One region of the Xanthomonas albilineans genome, then DNA from elsewhere that is predicted to be linked to it. Evidence: riboswitches for the same ligand, from Rfam matches in the RefSeq annotation. Region 1 holds a riboswitch; each other region holds the start of a gene.
What was found. Region 1 has a riboswitch for cobalamin ahead of btuB (TonB-dependent vitamin B12 receptor). Riboswitches for the same ligand answer to the same signal wherever they lie in the genome.
Positions count from the first base shown of each region.

Region 2: linked by a shared signal. The riboswitch ahead of metE (5-methyltetrahydropteroyltriglutamate--homocysteine S-methyltransferase) and the one ahead of btuB (TonB-dependent vitamin B12 receptor) in region 1 are both predicted to bind cobalamin.
Region 3: linked by a shared signal. The riboswitch ahead of XaFJ1_RS00820 (ribonucleoside-diphosphate reductase subunit alpha) and the one ahead of btuB (TonB-dependent vitamin B12 receptor) in region 1 are both predicted to bind cobalamin.

Region 1 is NZ_CP046570.1:3,175,880-3,182,365, reverse strand. It holds gene gph (phosphoglycolate phosphatase) at 1-369, shown strand, start outside; gene btuB (TonB-dependent vitamin B12 receptor) at 449-2,320, opposite strand; cobalamin riboswitch at 2,435-2,657, opposite strand; gene XaFJ1_RS13285 (TfoX/Sxy family protein) at 2,676-3,077, opposite strand; gene XaFJ1_RS13280 (GAF domain-containing protein) at 3,088-3,570, opposite strand; gene bioD (dethiobiotin synthase) at 3,691-4,386, shown strand; gene XaFJ1_RS13270 (phasin family protein) at 4,588-4,965, opposite strand; gene queD (6-carboxytetrahydropterin synthase QueD) at 5,166-5,528, opposite strand; gene XaFJ1_RS13260 (DEAD/DEAH box helicase) at 5,678-6,486, opposite strand, start outside.
Region 2 is NZ_CP046570.1:214,480-220,965, reverse strand. It holds gene XaFJ1_RS00875 (hypothetical protein) at 1-201, opposite strand, end outside; gene dusA (tRNA dihydrouridine(20/20a) synthase DusA) at 609-1,628, opposite strand; gene XaFJ1_RS00865 (hypothetical protein) at 1,792-2,742, opposite strand; cobalamin riboswitch at 3,157-3,410, shown strand; gene metE (5-methyltetrahydropteroyltriglutamate--homocysteine S-methyltransferase) at 3,622-5,913, shown strand; gene XaFJ1_RS00855 (choice-of-anchor X domain-containing protein) at 6,143-6,486, shown strand, end outside.
Region 3 is NZ_CP046570.1:202,291-208,776, reverse strand. It holds gene XaFJ1_RS00830 (flavodoxin) at 29-553, opposite strand; gene XaFJ1_RS00825 (ribonucleotide-diphosphate reductase subunit beta) at 610-1,650, opposite strand; gene XaFJ1_RS00820 (ribonucleoside-diphosphate reductase subunit alpha) at 1,764-4,175, opposite strand; cobalamin riboswitch at 4,356-4,574, opposite strand; gene XaFJ1_RS00815 (organic hydroperoxide resistance protein) at 4,870-5,301, opposite strand; gene XaFJ1_RS00810 (MarR family winged helix-turn-helix transcriptional regulator) at 5,404-5,862, opposite strand; gene zapE (cell division protein ZapE) at 6,142-6,486, opposite strand, start outside.

The DNA of each region.
Region 1 (6,486 bases):
GAGGCGCTGTCCCAATTGCGCGCCGCCGGCACCACGTTGGCGCTGTGCACCAACAAGCCGGTCGCCTTGGTGTCGCCGTTACTGTGTCATCTCGGTGTGGCCGATGCGTTTGCGGCGGTACTCGGTGGCGATAGCCTATCCGAGCGCAAGCCCAGCCCGGCACCGTTACTGCACTTGGCGCGGCAGTTTGCGCAGCCGCCCTCGCGTTGCCTGATGGTGGGCGATTCCGCGACCGACCTGCAGGCGGCGCATGCCGCGGGCATGCCCGTGGCGCTGGTGCGCTATGGCTATCCGCGCATGTTGGATCTGACCAAGGCCGATGTCGTGCTGTTGATGGACGACGTGCGCGAATTATTGCGGTTGCGCTGAACCGCGAGTTTCGAGCGCATACCACTTTCGCTGCGTCTCCACCCGCGCTGCGCCATGCGGCGCAGCGTGTTGTGAACGCTCAGCGTGCCGCTGGCGCGTAGCGCAGGGTTAGGCCGTACTCGCGGCCCAGTTGGTTGTACCAATTCACGGTCTGGTAGCGACGGTCGAATACGTTGCTGGCCTTGGCCTGCAATGTCCAGTCGGCTGCGAATGCGTATTCCACGCGCAGATCGACCGTGCCGTAGCCGCCCAGGCGCACCTGATTGGCCGCGTCGTCGTAGCGGTGGCCACTGCCGAATGCGGTGATGCCGAACTTGATCGGCCCGAAGCCGCGATCCACGTCCAGTCGTCCGGTGTTCTGTGCGCGCCGCGCCAGCCAGTTGTCGCGGTTGTCGCCGTCGCTGCGGTTGCGTGGATCGGTATGGCTCAGCTGCGCCGACAGTTCCCAGCCGGCCAGCGTCGCATAACCGGTCAGCTCGGCACCGCGGATGCGCGCCTCGTCCACATTCACCGGCAGGAACGTGGCGGCGTCGTAGGAGATCAGGTCGTCGACGCGGGTTTCGTAGGCGTTGAAGGTCCAGTTCCAAGTGTCCGCGTACTGTGCCACGCCCAGGTTCCCGCTCTTGGACTTCTCCGGTTTCAGTGCCGGGTTGCCGGCGAAGGGGAAATACAGGTCGTTGAAGGTCGGCGCCTTGAAGCCAGTGCCGATGCTGGCGGTGAGTTTGACCCCGCCGCCCAGGGCCAGGCCCCAGCCGAGGCTGCCGGTGGTGTGTTCGCCGAACTGTTGGTTGTCGTCGCTGCGCACGCTGGCCTGTAGCTGTTGTGCGCCGAAATGGCCCTGGTATTCGGCGAACACGCCGGTATTGCGGCGGCTGTCGACGTCGAAGGCGGTGGTGCTGGTCACTTGTTCGCGCTGCCAGTCGCTGCCGACGCTGAGCAGGTGGCCTTCGGTCAGGGTGATGTCGCCCTGCGCCGCCGCGGTATCGCGGCGGCTGTCGAAGGTGCTGACAAAGCTGCGCGTGTGGCTGCCCGGAGCGCGGTAGTAGCTGTGGGCATCGTCGACATTGCGGCCGAGTTGCGTGCTCAGGTGCAGGCGCTCGGATGGGGTCCAGTCGAGGGTGCCGCCGAACACCTGTTGGGTGTTGTCGGCCTCGTTGCCGGCGTATACCGGGTCGCCGTCGTATGCGTTGCGGCTGTCGATGTTCAGCGCCTGACCTGCGACCCGCAGCGTATCGCTCAGCGCGTAGCCGCCGCGTGCGCTCAGCGAGACGTTGCGGTAGCCATCGCGGTCGGGCTGGTCGACGAAGCAGCCCGCGAACAGCATGGCCGAACCGTTGCAGGCGTTGATGCCGCGGGTCTTCTGGTAACCGCTCTGCACGGCGAGCCAGCCGCGCGTGCCGCGGTTGCTGAAGCCGGCGCTGGCGTCGCGCAGGCCATCGCTGCCGCCGCCCAGGCTCAGGTTCTGTTGGAAGCCCTGGCCGGCATGGCGGGTGAAAATCTGGATGACGCCGCCGATGGCGTCGGAGCCGTACAGGCTCGAACGCGGGCCGCGCACGATCTCGATGCGTTCGATCTGGCTCAGCGGCAGGTCCTGGAACGCGGCCAAGCCGGCGCTGGCCGAGCCGATGCGAACGCCGTCTACCAGCACCAACACGTGGTCCGATTCGCTGCCGCGCAGGTTCAGGGTGGTCAACTTGCCCAGCCCGCCCTGGTTGGAGATACCGATGCCTGCCCGGCCTTGCAGCAACTGCGCCAGCGAATCGGCCTGGCTGCGTTCGATCTCGGCGCGGTCGATGACCTGTGCCGGTACCACGCTGTCCTCCACTGCGATCTGGGTGCGGGTGGCGGTGACCAGGACCTGATCGAGGTCGTTGGCGGCATCGGCGGCCAGCGCCAGCGAAGGCAGGAACAGGGCGGACGCGATTGCGACCGAAAGCAGGTGGGACGACATGGGGTAGCAACTCCGGCGCGCGAGCGTGCGCTGTGACAACAAGGGAGTCGCGAATGGGAGCGAGCGAGTGGACAGCACCGAACATGGCGCAGCACGCGCGACGCCCGCGCATCGCAACCTGTGAACTGCAAGGCCGGTCTCCGGGCTGGCGATGGCGGAGGCGGAGGCGGACCTCCCGGCTGCGACGCCTGCCCATGCCATGGCACAGCGGTGTGGGTCGTCAGCGCGGATCGCTTACCGTTGCTGGGGCAGCGCCGGCTTTGTCGCAAGACGCACCGGCTTCCCGTTTCAACCCGCGGGCCGGAGCCGGCGGGTCACCTTGAAGTGGCTCGATTGTACGCCATTGTGGCGCGGTTCAGTCGATCGCACTGGTGCCGGCGCGGCGGCTGGGCTCCTCATCGCTCCCAGTGCTGTTGTGAGCCTTGTCGTCGTCGTCGTCGCGAGCGAAGCGGGTGGTCGCCACTGGCGCGGCCATTGGTCGACCGTGGGCGGCCTGCAATGCGGTTGCTGCGGTTTCCAGTTCGCTCAGCAACTGCGTGCGTCGTGCTTCGGGCAGTTGCTGCCAATGGCAGTCGCGCAACGCGCCTTCCAGCGAGTACAGCAGGTTGAGGCTGGGTTTGAAGCCGGCGCGCTTGACCTTGAGGAAGGCGCCAATTGCACCGGCCGCCGCCAGATCCTGGGGTGTGTGCACGCCCACCTGACGCAGCCAGGCGGTGCTCTTGGGGCCGATGTTGCGCAGCTTGGTCGGACGACGCATCGCGGTGCGTCTATCGCAGGCTGTCGACGAAGACCTGTGCGATGGCTTCCAGGCCGCATTGGTCGTCGGCGTCGAAGCGGGCCAGGTCTGGGCTATCCAGATCGAACACGCCGATCAGGGCGCCATTGCGTAGCAGTGGCACGACCAGTTCGGAGCGCGAGGCCGCATCGCAGGCGATGTGCCCGGGAAATGTCTCCACATCGTCGATGCGCTGGGTCTGCCCGCTGCTGGCGGCGGCGCCGCACACACCCTTGTGCAAGGGAATGCGCACGCACGCGGGCAGGCCCTGGAACGGCCCGACCACCAGTTCCTTGCCATCGTAGAGATAGAAACCGACCCAGTTCAGTTGCGGCAACGCGTGGTACACCAGCGCTGCCAGATTTGCGGCATTGGCGATGCGATCGGGTTCGCCAGCGACCAGCGCACGCGCCTGAGCGAGTAACTGGGCGTACTGTTCCGGCTTGCTGCCGGTAAGCGAGGAGGACGCGAACATCGTGCGAGTCTAGCAGCGCGACCTGCCTTGTGAGCGCCGTCGCAGGGCTGACGTCGGGCGCGTTGCCGGCTATCCTGCGCGCCGCCGCGCGTTTTGCCGCTCAATCCACAGGCTTTTGTCATGCGTTTTCCCGCCTTCTACGTCACCGGCACCGATACCGGCATCGGTAAGACCATCGCTAGCACTGCGCTGTTGCATGCCTTGCGCACGCGCGGTCAGCGCGCGGTCGGCATGAAGCCGGTCGCCAGCGGCTGCGAGCGTCACGCCGATGGCTGGCGCAACGAAGATGCGCTGGCGTTGCAGGCGGCGAGTGTGCCGTGCCCGGCGTATCACGATCTCAATCCCTACGCCTTGCCGTTGCCGTTGGCACCGGAACTGGCCGCTGCCGATGCGGGTGTGCAACTGTCATTGGAGCCGATCGCCGCTGCCTTCGCCCGCTTGCGTGCCCTGGCGGATGTGTTGGTGGTGGAAGGCGTCGGTGGCTGGGCGGCGCCGCTATCGGCGACGCTGGATCAGGCCGACCTGGCACGCGCGCTGGGTTTGCCGGTGGTGTTGGTGGTGGGCTTGCGCCTGGGTTGCCTCAATCACGCCCGGCTGAGCGCCGCGGCGATCGCTGCCGATGGCTTGCAGTGCATCGGCTGGATCGGGAACGAGATCGACCCGGCGATGGAGCGTATCGACGACAACATGGCGATGCTGAGCGAACGGCTGCCGATGCCGTGCTGGGGACGTCTGCCGTATAGGCCGCAGCCGCAGGCCGAGCAACTGGCAACGTTCCTGCAGCCGTGGTCCGGCGAGCAGGTGGCGCCGGGCTGAGTCGTGCCGTGGCGCAATGCAGCGGTGACGTACGCGCTGTGCTTGCAGCAGTGCGATACCCGTGCAGAGGCCTGAATCCGGCGCATAAAAAAGCCCGGTGGAGGGAGGGATCCACCGGGCCTGAGGTTGCATGGGGGGAGGGGCCCATGCAGACCGCCGGGTGCGTCGCGCGGCATGGCCGCAGCGACGTAGAGCGAGAGATTACTTGCTGGTAGTTTTCGGCTTCGCCGCAGCCTGTTCGGTGGCTGCTTCGAACTGATGCTTGGCCAACTGGCCGATGGCTTCTGAGGTCTTCAGGCCGAGACCGAACACTTCCTGGTTGGCCGTGGCCAGACGCTCGAAGCTGTCGCGGGCCAACTGCAAGCCCTTCGGCCACAGCGCCTGGATGCTGCCAAGATCTCGCGCTTCGGTCAGTTCGCTGAGGAAGCTGGCGGTGGCCGAGATGTTCTTCTCGAAAGTTTTCAACTGTACGCCGAACACGCCCTCCGCGCTTTCCAGCGCCAGACGATTGGCACGCGCTGCGGTAGCGGCGAACTGCTGGGTATAGCTGCTGAACTGGTCGTTGAACTGGGCGGACATCATGCAACTCCGTGGGAATGCTGATTGGCTGTTGCAGCGCAACATACTCCGATCCTGCTGCATTGCAACATGATTTTTCTGAAGCCGCTCAGGATCCGTTTAAATTTATTCAAAATCAATAGCTTGAATTAAAAATAGACGCTCCCGGTGGCGTTCGGGATGTGGTCGCGGGCTGGGGCGTGTGCGGCGACCCGTCGGGCTCAGGCCGCAGGGCCGCGATAGCGGCAGCCGGAGGTGCAGGTCTCGTGCACCACCACTTCGCTGAGGATGGGCAGGACTGGCTTGAGCCGCTCCCAGATCCACACGGCCAGACGCTCGCTGGTCGGATTTTCCAGGCCCTCAATGTCGTTGAGGTAGTGGTGGTCGAGTTGCTCGTAGAGCGGCAGGAACGCGGCCTTGATGTCGCCGAAATCGACAAGCCAGCCGGTTTCGGGATCTGGCTCCCCACTGACGTGCAATTCGACCCGGAACGAATGTCCGTGCAGACGCGCGCATTTGTGACCTGGCGGTACGTTGGGTAGGCGGTGTGCCGCTTCTAGGGTGAAAACTTTGAAGATGTCCATGGCGACATTGTATGAGGAGAGTCGTGCGATATCAGTGGCGTGATCGTGTATGCCCTGGCTACTTCTATGGAGATGGGTCGAGCTGCATGCCGCCCCGAAGGGCGGCATTTGTGGATACGTCCACGCGGGCTGGCGACTGTGTCCTGGCTTCAGTGCGGAGCGTTGCTGGGCGGGCGGTTGCCGCCATTGCCCTGGCGGCGTCCCTGACCCTGGCGGCGGGCACCGTCGGCGTGGTGGCCGCCGGGCTTCTTGCTGCCCGCGTGGGCGTGCGACGGCGCATCACCGTGTCCGCGTCGTGCATGGCTGCCGCGGCGCGGTGGACGGTTGCCGCCCGGACGCTCGTCCGGTGGGTTGTTGTTGCCCCAGCGGATCGGTGTGGCTGGCTCGAAACCCGGCACGTCGCGAATGTCCATATCGCGCTTGAGCAGGCGCGCGATCGCGCGCAGCAGCTTGGCTTCGTCCTGCGCCACCAGCGAGACTGCCTCGCCTTGGGCGCCGTTGCGGCCGGTACGGCCGATGCGGTGCACGTAGTCCTCGGCGACCATCGGCAGGTCGTAGTTGATGACTTGCGGCAACTGGTCGATGTCGATGCCGCGCGCGGCGATGTCGGTCGCCACCAGGACGGTGATCCGGCTGGCCTTGAAGTCACCCAGCGCGCGCAGACGCTGGCCCTGGCTCTTGTTGCCGTGGATCGCCGCGGCCTTGATTCCGGACTTGTCCAGGAACGTGGTCAGCTTGTCGGCGCCATGCTTGGTGCGTGCGAACACCAGCGTCTGCTTGCGCGAGTCGGCCGCCAGCAGGTGCAGCAGCAGTTCGCGCTTGCGCGCGCCATCGACTGGGTGTACGCGGTGGGTGATGGTGTCGGCGACGGTGTTGCTCGGAGTGGCCTGGATTTCCTGCGGGTTGTGCATGAACTCGCGGGCCAACTGCTTGATGCCTTCCTCGAAGGTGGCCGAGA
Region 2 (6,486 bases), 760 kb from region 1:
GCCAGTGGACCGTTGCACCCGACGCACCGCATCGGACAACGAACTGGCTGCCGATTCGCGCCCCCGCGCCGGATCCGGCTCCGAGGGAATGACCGCCCCTGGAGTGGACTGCTGCGGCCCCCGGTCGTGACCGGCCGCAGACGACGCGAGCGCAAGCGCAATCACGGCGGCGAAACGGCAATGGCGTAGAACGGAGAAGATCACGACGGGCATCCTAACGGACTGATCGGGGGCGTTCAAAATTTGTGAAATCTGGCACCTTTCAGGAAAGCGATGGTGTCGTCAAATCTGAGGCAAATTCTTGATTTTTCGGGGTGAATCCGGTCTGAACTTTCCCATCACGCCTCCAACCGGTTCAGTGAAATGAATTCCCGTCGTCACGACTGGAGAGCACCGTCACGCCACCAGTGCCCCTCTGTGCAGGGGTTTGCGGGCACAGCGCACGGGATCGCCGGAGACCGCAGCAACCTGAACGCAGCAACGGAATAGAGGGGGAAAGAGCGCACAGGTCGCGCGTGCCAGTGGCGTGCGGAACACAGCAACGACAGCCCGTGGATACACCATCAGCCCACCAGGCCCCGAACAAACGGTGGGTTTAGCGCCTGCGATCAGGCCGCCACGCAGCGCACACCTTCGGTGACCTGCAACGCCTGCTCCAGCAGCGCCCAGTCCGCACCAGACCGATGTGCGCCCTCGCTAAGTACCTGGCGGAAGGCACGGCCACCAGGCTGTCCATGGAACAGTCCGAGCAGGTGCCGGGCGATGTGCTTGAGCGCCAGCCCCTCGGCCAAACGCACTTCCACGTAGGGGCGCAGTGCACGCAGCAATTCCGCGCGTGGTCGTAGCGCCGCGCCGGTCAGGGCGGCGTCCAGCCGATGCAACACGTAAGGGTCGTGATAGGCCGCCCGCCCCAGCATGACCCCATCGACCACCACGAACTGCGCCTGCGCCGTTTCCACATTGGCCAGACCGCCGTTCAGCACTACCTGCAATTGCGGACGTTCGCGCTTGAGCCGATAGACCCAGTCGTAGCGCAACGGCGGCACCTCGCGGTTTTCCTTGGGCGACAGGCCCTGCAGCCAGGCGTTGCGCGCATGTACGACGAACTGGCGGCATCCCGCCGCCGCCACATGATCGACAAACGCCAGGAATGCAGCCTCGTCGTTGTCCTGATCCACCCCCAGCCGACACTTCACCGTCACCGGCACGTCCACCGCCGCTGCCATTGCCGCCACGCACTCGGCCACCAAGCCCGGCTCACGCATCAGGCAGGCACCGAAGCGCCCGGCCTGGACCCGGTCGGACGGGCAGCCGCAATTCAAATTGATCTCGTCGTAGCCCCAGTCCTGACCGATCCGCGCGGCCTGCGCCAGCAACGCAGGATCGCTGCCACCCAACTGCAACGCCAGCGGGTGTTCGGCGGCATCGTAATCCAGCAGCCGTGCGCGATCGCCCAGCACCACCGCATTGGCATGCACCATCTCGGTGTAAAGCCGCGCCGACGGCGCCAGCAGCCGGTGGAATACCCGACAGTGGCGGTCGGTCCAATCCATCATCGGGGCAACCGACAGGCGCAGCGATGCGGCATAGCGCGCGGGCAGGTCAAGGGTGGGGGACGGGAGCGTGATCGGCACGGCGGGGCGGTGTTGTCGGCGGCACGCCGCAACGCTGAATCATTGACTTTGGGATCAATAGCTTACACCTTCGCCATGAACGCCGGCGGGGGCGAGCGCGCATTCCCGCCGGAGATTGCCGCAGCCGGATCGACTGCGGCTTTCGCCGCTCCCACGGCTACTTGCGCAGGTAGAGCGTCTTGTTTCCAAAATCGATGACCGCCCCCGCGTTTACCAGGAAATCCGCTCCCAGCATCCCGCCCAGCGCCTCCCCAGTTGGGCGAGGCTGGCTCATATACGCATACTGATCCTCGATCCAGGCATCCTGCATGGGCTTGGACGACCAGTCGCCGATCCGCACAACAACCGGATGCTTGGTCAGATAAGCGTAATTTTGCGCCCCCTTGGGGCCCGACATTAGCTTGCTCTCCTCGGACTTTTCCACACCGGCCTGACTCGCGAATTCCGGGTCGATGTCGACTTCCCCGACCGTGCTGACGGTCATCGACCGCTCCACCGAGCCAAGCGCCGCTCTGACGGTATAACGCTCTTGCTCCTTGTCGAACTGCATGGGCACGGCCACATATCCCTTGGCCAACAAGCTTGCACGCAGGGTCGACGTCTGCATGGCATCGGGACTCACCAACACACGCTTGCCGGGATAATCCAGCACCACGCGATTTGCGGCGATCCATTTGATCCCCAGCATTCCCACGCCGTTTTTAGGCTCTGGCGTCTCGAAAACAGACACCGGCACGTTCACAGCGTTGGCCTTGCCCATCGTGAGCAGGTTCAATCTACCGCCGTCGAGTCCGAGCGGACTGAGCTTGCCCGGCTCTTGGATTCCGTAAGTACCCCGATGTTGCAGATCTCTAACTCCCACCTCTTTAGCGACGTGATGGACCAACTGCATGTAGAACGACGCATTCGAATGCACCATCATCTGGTAAGGATGCCCGTTCAACTGCACGTTGACGACCGGCCGCGTTGCCCCACCGAGTTTGCGGTACACGAATGGCACCGTCGCGGACTTGTCCGCGGCTGGATCAGCCGTCGTGGCACCTGCGGTGATGACCGCAATGAGAAGGGACACACACACGCCGGAGCGAAGGAAAAGCGCATTAAGCATGAAAGGTTACCTGGGTTGGAAAGACGCACCCGCGCGGCGCAACCACAGGTGGTAGGTGCCGCCCGAGACAGCCCCCATCCGTGCGCCCGCCCATCGCGGCACTGCCAACATATCCCATGGAATACATGGCTGCCCTGTGCCAATCGACCTATAGTCTCAGGCCTTTTCACGGCTATTCCATGCGCATAACAGTGCAACGGACTGCCAGATTACAGAGACATCGCGTTTGACCCAGGGGGGGGGGGGTTCCTCTCCCAACTCTCAACCAATTCTTCAACCTTGAACAAACACATATGCCGGCAACCGCGGCGCAATGGCGCGCGAGCGGGTCGGTGGTGCGTGCGTTGCCGGACCGACGTTCACCACCACGGCAGGCACCACGGCGATGGCGCTTGACCGCCGGCCAAATTCGGCCTATGGTGCGCTCGCCGAAGGTATCCATCGCTTCATTCGGATGAAGGGATGGATTTAAACGGGAATCCGGTGAAAGCGGGCGCCGCAAGCGCCCGCCCATTCCGGAGCTGCCCCGCAGCGGTGAATGGAAACGACCTCCGTCAATGGCACTGGGCCGGCGCATGCAGGCCTGGGAAGCGACGGACAGTAGGCGCGCAGCCGGTACGGTACGCACGTCCATCAGCCCGAATACCGGCCCCGGCCGGAGGACAGTGCGTCCTCTGATTCGACCTGGCACCTCCGCGGGGAGGCGGCTGGAACCGTGACGTGGCCCCGCGCCGCGCCGCGTCTTCCGCCTTTCCGCACGGTACCGGTTCGCCCGCGGGGGCGAAGGTCGCTGGTGTGGCGAGCGTTTCGTGTAAGCGGACGCGCGACGCGCGGTTCCTTCGTTCCTCAATGCCAATGAATGCAATGAGGAAACGCAACATGACGATCGTGACCAATCTCGGCTTCCCGCGCATCGGTGCGCGGCGCGAGCTCAAACGCGCGCTGGAACGCTACTGGCGCCGCGAAACCGACAGCGCGCAACTGCAGGACACCGCGCGCGAACTGCGCCAGCGTCACTGGCAACTGCAACGCGATGTCGGAGTGGACGTACCACCCAGCAACGACTTCAGCCTGTACGACACGATGCTGGACACCGCATTCTTGTTCGATGCGATCCCGCAGCGCTATCGCGCGCTCGCAGACGCCGACCCGCTGGCCGGCTACTTCGCGATGGCGCGCGGCACACAGGAAAACGGCCTGGATCTGCACGCGCTGGAAATGACCAAGTGGTTCGACACCAACTACCACTATCTGGTGCCGGAGCTGGCGCGCAATCAGCATTTCCGTCTGCGCGGCGACAAGCCGCTGGGCGACTTCCTGGAAGCCAAGGCACAGGGCATCCTCACCCGGCCGGTGCTGATCGGGCCGGTGACGTTCCTGGCGCTGTCCAAGACAGTGGACGGTAGCGACCGCTGGGCGCTGTTGGATAGCCTGCTGCCGGTCTATGCCGAACTGCTGCAGAAGCTGCAAGCGGCCGGCGCGGAATGGGTGCAGATCGACGAGCCCGCCCTGGTGCTGGACCTGGACGAGGCTACACACGATGCCTACCGCCGTGCTTATGCGTTCCTGGCGGGGAAGCCGCGACCAAAGCTGCTGTTGACGACCTATTTCGGCGAGCTCGGCGACAACCTCGACTTGGCAATAGGGCTGCCGGTGGACGGCATCCACGTGGATCTGGTGCGCGGCGTGGCGCAGTTGGATGCCGTGCTGAAGGCGCTGCCGGCTGACCGCATCCTGTCCGCCGGATTGGTCAACGGCCGTAATGTGTGGCGCACTCCGCTGGACAACGCGCTGACCCTGGCACGCTATGCCGCCGGCCATCTCGGGCGCGAACGACTGTGGCTGGCACCATCGTGCTCGCTGCTGCATGTCCCTGTGGATCTGCAGCAAGAAACCCGCCTGGATCCGGATCTGTTCACCTGGATGGCGTTCGCCAAACAAAAACTGCAGGAACTGCGCACGCTGGCCGATGCGCTGGACGACCTGCCGCAGGCACAGACGGCGCTCGCCGCCGCGCGCGATGCCCTGGCAGCGCGGCGCGCCTCCACGCGCGTACACCGCCCCGACGTGGCACAGCGCCTGGCCGCGCTGAACGAGGATGCCGGACACCGTCAAACGCCGTATCCAAAACGCAAGCAGGCGCAGCAGGCCGCACTGCAACTTCCGGCCTATCCGACCACCACCATCGGCTCGTTCCCACAGACCGAGCAGGTGCGTCAGGCGCGTGCGCAGCACAAGGCGGGCAAGCTCAGCGATGCCGAGTACGATGCTTTCATCGCCGCGGAGACCGAGCGTTGCGTCCGCATCCAGGAACAACTCGGTTTAGACGTGCTGGTGCATGGCGAGTTCGAGCGCAACGACATGGTCGAATACTTCGGCGAACAACTCGACGGCTTCGCCTTCACCCAATATGGCTGGGTACAGAGCTACGGTTCGCGCTGCGTGAAACCACCGGTCATCTACGGCGACGTGCAACGTCCTGCGCCAATGACGGTGCGCTGGTCGCAGTATGCGCAGTCACTGACCAATCGGCCGATGAAGGGCATGCTGACCGGCCCGGTGACGATGCTGCAGTGGTCGTTCGTGCGCGACGACCAGGAACGCGCACAAACCTGCAGGCAGATCGCACTGGCGTTACGCGATGAGGTTCGCGACCTGGAAGCCGCCGGCATCGGCGTGATTCAGATCGACGAACCCGCGTTCCGCGAGGGCCTGCCGCTACGCAGTGCGGACTGGCAGGCGTATCTGGACTGGGCAGTGCAGTGCTTCCGCATCAGCGCGGCCGGCGTGCGCGATACGACCCAAATCCACACCCACATGTGCTACTCCGAATTCAACGACATCATCGAATCGGTGGCAGCGTTGGATGCCGATGTGATCTCGATCGAGACCTCGCGCTCGCGCATGGAGTTGCTCGATGCGTTCGTGCGCTACAGCTATCCGAATTCGATTGGCCCGGGCGTCTACGACATCCATTCCCCGCGCGTCCCCAGCACGCGAGAAATGGTGGAACTGCTGGACAAAGCCCGCGCGGTATTGGACCCGCAGCACATCTGGGTCAACCCCGACTGCGGCCTAAAGACCCGCGGCTGGCCGGAGACGCGCAGTGCGCTCAAGGCGATGGTGGAGGCGGCGCAGCAATTGCGCACGCAACACGCCCAGGCAGCGTGAGGTGACGATGCCCGGCGCAGCACTGCGCCGGGCATCATCGAACAGCCCCCTGTCTGCAGACAGAACGATGACGACGCTACATCTTTTGCCCGTCACAATCGGCCTGTTATAACGAGGCCGAATCACGGAGCGATGAACATATAGCGTGCCCGGAGCCGTGCCGACGGTGGTGACATGCCGTATTTCCTGCATCCACATGTGATTCTCCCCCTCACCTGGAGAGAACATCATGCTAGTAAAACGTCCAAAACTATCCGCTGCTTGCATCCTGTGTCTCGTCATTCCCGCCACCGCGCTGCAGGCGGCCGAACTGGTCCCGAAACAATTGGCCGGCCCGCCGGAAGAGTTCGCGCAGATGCGCGCGCCAGCGCCGGCAGAAACCGCAATCCTATCCAGAAGCGCGCTACTGCCAGTGGAATTCTCCGCTGCGCATAGCGGCAGCCCCGCGCAGTGGCATGCCACGCTGCCGGTGGAGAACGGCCAATTACACTTTCTCGTCCTCTCCGACGGACACGATTGGCAGCCCCGCCTGATCGCGCCAACGGCGACCAGCGCGACCAACGCCGTGCTGAC
Region 3 (6,486 bases), 750 kb from region 1:
CTAGAGCGGAAAGAGAAAATTTGCGGAATCAACCGCTGCCATGCAGCGGCAACGCCGCAGCACTGACCTGACTGGCCGCCGCGGGCGCGGCGGCGCGCGCGGCGCGCAACGCCAGCACCTGCGCGCACCAGGCATCGATCGCCGCCACATCGCGCTCGCCATGCGGCATCTGCTCGATCTCCAGCAGCGGATAGGCACTGTCGAAGAACCGCGCAATGCGCTTGACCGCACCGCAATAGTATTCCAACCCCCACTGCGTCTCGCCGGTGCCGAACACCGCAACCTCGGCATGCCGACCAACCGCTTCGACCAATTCGGCGATGTAGCGCTTCATCTCAGATGGGGTGCGCCCGGCGTTGTCGGTCCAACTGCCGAGCAAATGCAGATCGAAACCGGTGGCGCAGGACGGATCGCCGAGTACGCCGTGCAAGGTTTGCAGATCGGTGTGGATCCAGGTCACTTGGTGACCAGCGGCCTCGCACTGCGCATGCACGCGGCGGGCGACGTCGCGAGTATTGCCGCTGAGCGAAGCGTAGGCGAGCAGGATCTGCATGATGATAGGCGTGCAACAAACAACGCGCGTGGTGTGGCGGACCACGCGCAGTCCGCTTACAGGTCGTCGAAACCGTTGTCCGAGTTGGTCTTCTTGTAACTGGCGTTGCGCATCTCGAAAAAGTCGGTCTTGGTCTCGGTGAAGTTGTCGGCGTAGGCCTTGATCCAAGGCATCACGTTGTCGCTGGCGCCGGTGTACAGCTTCTCGATGCCGAGCATGCCGGACATCTTGTTGGCACGGTACTTCACGTACTGGATCATCTCGTCCACGTCGATGCCCTCGATACCGTCGAGCACTTCCGAGGACCACTCGGTCTCCAAGCGGATCGCATGTTCGAAGGCCTGGTGCACGTAGTCGGTCAGTTCGTTGGTCTGCAACTCGGCGTTCTCACCGATGATGGCGCGGATCAGCTCGCTGATGAACTTGGTGTGGGCCAGTTCGTCGCGGTTGATGAAGCTGATGATCTTGCCGGTGCCGGTCATGCGGTTCTGCCGCACCAGGTTGTAGAAGTAGGCGAAGCCGGAATAGAAGTTGATGCCCTCCAGAATCGAGGACTGGATCAGCGAGCGCAGCAGGGTCTCGGCGGTCTTCTCGCGCATGAAGTCGTCGTAGGCCTGCATGATCGGCTGGTTGCGCGCGACGATGGTCGGATGCGTGCGCGCGATTTCGAACACGCGGTTCTGGTCGGCCAGGCCGGCAATCGACGCCAACACGTAGGAGTAGCTCTCGTTGTGGATCACCTCCTGCTGGCCGATGATCGCGGCATTGGCGTGCGCGGCCGGGTCGGTGATGTATTCGGCGACGTTGTAGATGAAGCGCGTCTGCGGCGAATCCAGCGTGGCCAACAAGCCGATGATCGAGTCGTAGGCGTTTTTCTCGCGCGCCGACAGTTCGCCGTACTGCTTGGCATCGCCCTTCATGTCCACTTCGTCGGGGATCCAGAAGTTGGTCGACAGTTCCTTGTACGCCCGATAGAAGGACGGGTACGGGATATCGTTCCAGTTGAGGATGCCGCTGGTGGTGCCGTTGATGATGCCGGTGGACCGGTTGGGGTGCAGCGGTTCGAGAATCTTGATGCGATCGAGCGCGATGGCCATGAGATTTACTTCGGAAATCGGGTGAACGGCGCCGACATGCGGCGCGACGGAAACACTCCACGCGCACCGGGACATCCCTGGCACGCACGGCGCTGGGCGCTAGGCGCCGGCGATCAGCTGGAGCACCACTCGCATTCGCTGATGTCGATGTCGTTGGAACGCACGTAGTAAGTGGTCTTCAGGCCTTCCTTCCACGCGGTCATGTGCAAGTCCAGCAGCGTGCCGGCGCGAATGCCGCTGGGCACGTAGAAGTTGAAGCTGATCGATTGATCGACGTGGCGCTGACGGCGGGCGTTCTGGCGCACGCTGGCGAACTGGTCGACCTTGTAGGCACCCTTTTCGTAGTACGGATAGGTGTCCACGGTCAGCCCCGGCGCCACCACCGGGCGACGGAAGTCCTTCTTCTCTTCGTAGTAGAACGCGCTGTAGATCGGGTCGATCGAGGCGGTGGAGCCGGCGATCTGCGCGGTGCTCATGTTCGGCGCCACCGCCACCATCCAGGCGTTGCGCACGCCATGCACGCTCACCTGCGCGGCCAGTTCCTGCCACTGCGCACTGTCGTAGCCGCGCTTGCTGAAGTACTCGCCGTTCTGCCAGTCGCTGCCCTTGAACACCTTGTAGGCGCCCTTTTCCTGGGCCAGCGCCAAGCTCGCCTGGATGGTCAGGTAATTGATGCGCTCGTACAGCGTGTCGCTGTAATCCTCGGCCTGACGGGAGTTCCACTCGATGCCCTTCTGCGCCAGCAAGTGGTGCCAGCCGAAGGTGCCCAGCCCAATCGCGCGGTACTTTTGGTTGGTGATGGTGGCCTGCGGCACCGGCAGGTCGTTGAGGTCGATGACGTTGTCGAGCATGCGCACCTGGACGCGGATCAGCCTCTCCAGAATGTCCGGCGACAGCAGATCCGGCTGTGCGGTGACCGCGCGCCCCAGATTCACCGAGGACAGGTTGCACACGACGAAGTCGCCGGCCTGCTTGGTAGTCACGATCTGATCGCCGCTGATCATCTCCTGGATGACCCGGGTCGGGCTCATGTTTTGCAGAATCTCGGTACACAGGTTGCTGGAATAGACCATGCCCTGGTGTTTGTTCGGGTTCATCCGATTGACTTCATCGCGATAGAACATGAACGGGTTGCCGGTCTCCAACTGACTGACCATGATCCGCTTGAACATGTCGATGGCCTTGACCACCTTGCGACCGATGCGTTCGTCGGCCACCACTTCCTCGTATTTGGCGCGGAAACTGCCTTCGCCGCGCTTTTCGTCGAAGAAATCCTGCAGGTACCAGCCCTTGACCTCCTTCACCTCGTACGGGTCGAACAGATACCACTCGCCGCGGCGCTCGACCGCTTCCATGAAGATATCCGGCACGCACACCGCGGTGAACACGTCGTGCGCGCGCAGGCGCTGATCGCCGTTGTTCAGGCGCAGATCCAGGAACGCCTCGATGTCGCGGTGCCAGATGTCCAGGTACACGGCGATGGCGCCCTTACGCTGGCCGAGCTGGTCCACCGACACAGCGGTGTTGTTGAGTTGCTTGATCCACGGCACCACGCCGCCGCTAGAGTTCTTGACCCCACGGATCGCCGAGCCGGAAGAGCGCACGTAGCCCAGGTAGGCGCCGACGCCACCACCGTGCTTGGACACGCGCGCCACGTCGGTGTTGGAGTCGTAGATGCCTTGCAGGCTGTCGTCGACGGTGTCGATGAAGCAGCTCGACAGCTGCCCGCCGATCTTGCCGGCGTTGGACAGGGTCGGGGTGGCGACGGTCATGTACAGGTTGGACAGCGCCCAGTACGCCTCGCCAACCAACTGCATGCGCCGCTCACGCGGCTTTTCATCCTGCATCAGGTACAACGCGATGGTCAGCCAGCGCTCCTGCGGCAGTTCGTAGACCTTACGCGAGTTGTCGGTGGCCAGATAGCGCGTCGCCAGCAGGTACAGGCCGTTGTAGGCGAACAACTTGTCGCGTTCGGGATCGATCATCCGGCCGGCCTCGGCCAGCTCTTCCTTGGAATAATTCTTGAGGATGTTGATCGAATACACGCCGCGATCGGCCAGACTTTCCTGCAAGCCGACGTAGGAGCCGTACTTCTCGCCAGCATCGTAGAAACGGTTCTTGCTGGCGCGCTTGTACAGGCGATCCAGGTACAGACGCGCGGCAAAGTACTCCCACTCCGGCGTGGCGATGTCCACACGCGATTCGGCTTCGCGAATCAGGTAGTCGACCATCTCGTCGGCGGACAGGCTTTCCTTCTTCTCGATGAAAGCGAACGCCTTGCGCTCGTAGTCGCTCACATCCAGCTGCGGGAACTCGGCGTGGATCCGATCCAAAGTGCGCTGCAGGCGCGAACGGTCGAAGGCCATGCGGCGGTTGCCGCCGTCCTTGACGATCCAGGTGACGGCGCGCTGATCGTTGCTCGGCTCGCTGCTGGCCGTGGTGGGCTGCGCGATGGCGGCGGCGGTCGTGGAATCGACGGTGTCGTCGATGGAAGCGGCAGCCGGCAGGCTGTGGGTCTGACTCATGAACGTGTCTCCAAGCGTGATGCACACAGCCACCCGCCCCCCCCTCAGGCAGCGGTCCGACCGAATCGGCGGAGGGATACGGTGTCGCGGAGAAGCAGCAGCGCAGGCGGCGCCTGCGAGCGGTCATCTGCTACACCAACCATCTCCCCCCGGAGACACTAAAGTCGGCGCCACGCGGTGTGCTTCACGCGGCTGTCGGCAGGTCTTCGGGCTGATAGGCCGCGCGGCGACTGGGCAGTTCCGAACCCGTCGCTCGCCAAGGCGGGAGCCTCAGGCAGTGAAGGATCGTTCCCAATGACCGCTGCGGCACAGCACCGACGTTGGCGCTCACACGCCACGCCGGCTTCCCTTTTGATCCCGTGGCGAGGTGCCGCAGGAACCGACAACCCCAAGATAGTGGGGTGCAATAGTGACGTCAACGCTAAATGTAGGTGCAATCACGAAAAGCTAAGCCTGCCAATGGCTTGCCTGCGTCACCCGCCTCCATCACCAGGATCGAGGCCGTGATGACCTTGTGAAACAACCAAGGAACGGAGCCAAAACGGGGATGCGGCGGGCTGTCCGCACAACGCAAGCGGGCGGCCGATGGCCGCCCGCTGCAAGGGACAAACGTCTGCCCGGCGCTACCGCCACGGGCAGAGGACATCGCAGTGCCGGATACCGCCGCCGTGCGACGGGTCGGGACACCCCTGACTCAATCGACCACGATCAGATTCACATCGATGTTGCCGCGGGTGGCATTAGAGTACGGGCATACCTGATGCGCCTTATCTACCAGCGATTGCAGCGCCGCACGCTCCATGCCCGGCACCGCGATGCGCAGTTCCACGGCGATGCCGAAGCCACCGGGGATCTGGCCGATGCCGACCTTGCCTTCGATGGTCGGTTCGGCCGGCAGCTTGAGCTTGTCCTGACCGGCGACGAACTTCATCGCGCCGAGGAAGCAGGCCGAATAGCCGGCCGCGAACAGTTGCTCCGGGTTGGTGCCGTCGCCGCCGGCGCCGCCGAGTTCGCGCGGGGTCGACAGCTTGACGTCCAACGTCTTGTCGGGGGTCACAGCGCGGCCGTCGCGGCCCCCGGTGGCAGTGGCGGTGGCGGTGTAAGCGATGGTGGTCGGTGAAGCCATGGTGATACTCCTTACGAAGGACGACGCCGTAGCGTCAGGGATGGAGAGAGTCGAACACCGAGTAGGACGCAGCAAAATCGGCGAATTGAACGCAGGCGACGCTCAAGACGCGACCAATAATTTGCCGCGCACGTCCTCCAGTTCGTGTTTCAAACGGGTCAGTTGCTCCAGATCGCAGGCGACCGCGCACAACACACGCTCCGGCAACACCTGCGCCCGCTCGCGCAGGGCGTGACCGCGTTCGGTCAGTGCGACCACCACCCGACGCTCGTCCTCGGCGGCACGGCGGCGGGTCAGCAGGCCGAGCGTCTCCAGGCGCTTGAGCAATGGGGTCAGCGTGGCCGAATCCAGGAACAGGCGCTCGCCGATGTCCGAGACACTGCGCTGGTCCTGTTCCCACAGCACCAGCATCGCCAGATATTGGGGATAAGTCAGGCCCAGCGCGCGCAACAACCCCCGGTAGAGCTTGTGCATCGCCAAGTTGGCCGAATACAGCGCGAAGCACAACTGGTTGTCCAGCCGGAGCAGGTCGGTGGCGGCAGTGGAGGGGAGCGGGTTCATGTGCCACATGATAAATAGCACGCTATTTAATAGCAAGCGATATTTATGCGATGCAATCCTCACTAATGCAATGCCGCGACGGGCAGATCCACGCGACTGCGTCGTGTGGGCGGCGCAGCTACCAGGCCATGGACGGTCAGTCGCCCGCCGCCGCAGGGCGCCGCCGGGCCGGCGCACGACACCCACTGCATCCGCGCCACCTGCCAGACAGCGGCATCTCTATGGGAAAACGCAGGTCCATGCTGCCCGCTGTTACCAGGCGGCGCGGATGCGCCGCACTCAGCCGCGGTGCGCGGCCGCCAGGTACTCGGCGCTCTGCATTTCGATCAAGCGCGAGGCGGTGCGTTCGAACGCGCCGGCCAGGCGCTCACCGGTGTACAGCAGCGGCGGCGGGTCCTGCGCCGTGCAGACCAGATTGACATGCCGGTCGTACAACTCGTCGATCAGGTTGACGAAGCGCCTTGCCGCGTCTTCGTTCCCGCGACCGAAGTGGGGAATGCCGCCGAGCAGGAGAGTGGTGAACTCGCGTGCGATTTCGATGTAATCATTCGGACTACGCGGCCCCTCGCACAACGCGGCGAAATCGAACCAGACGATACTCTTGCCACGTGCACGCACCGGGAT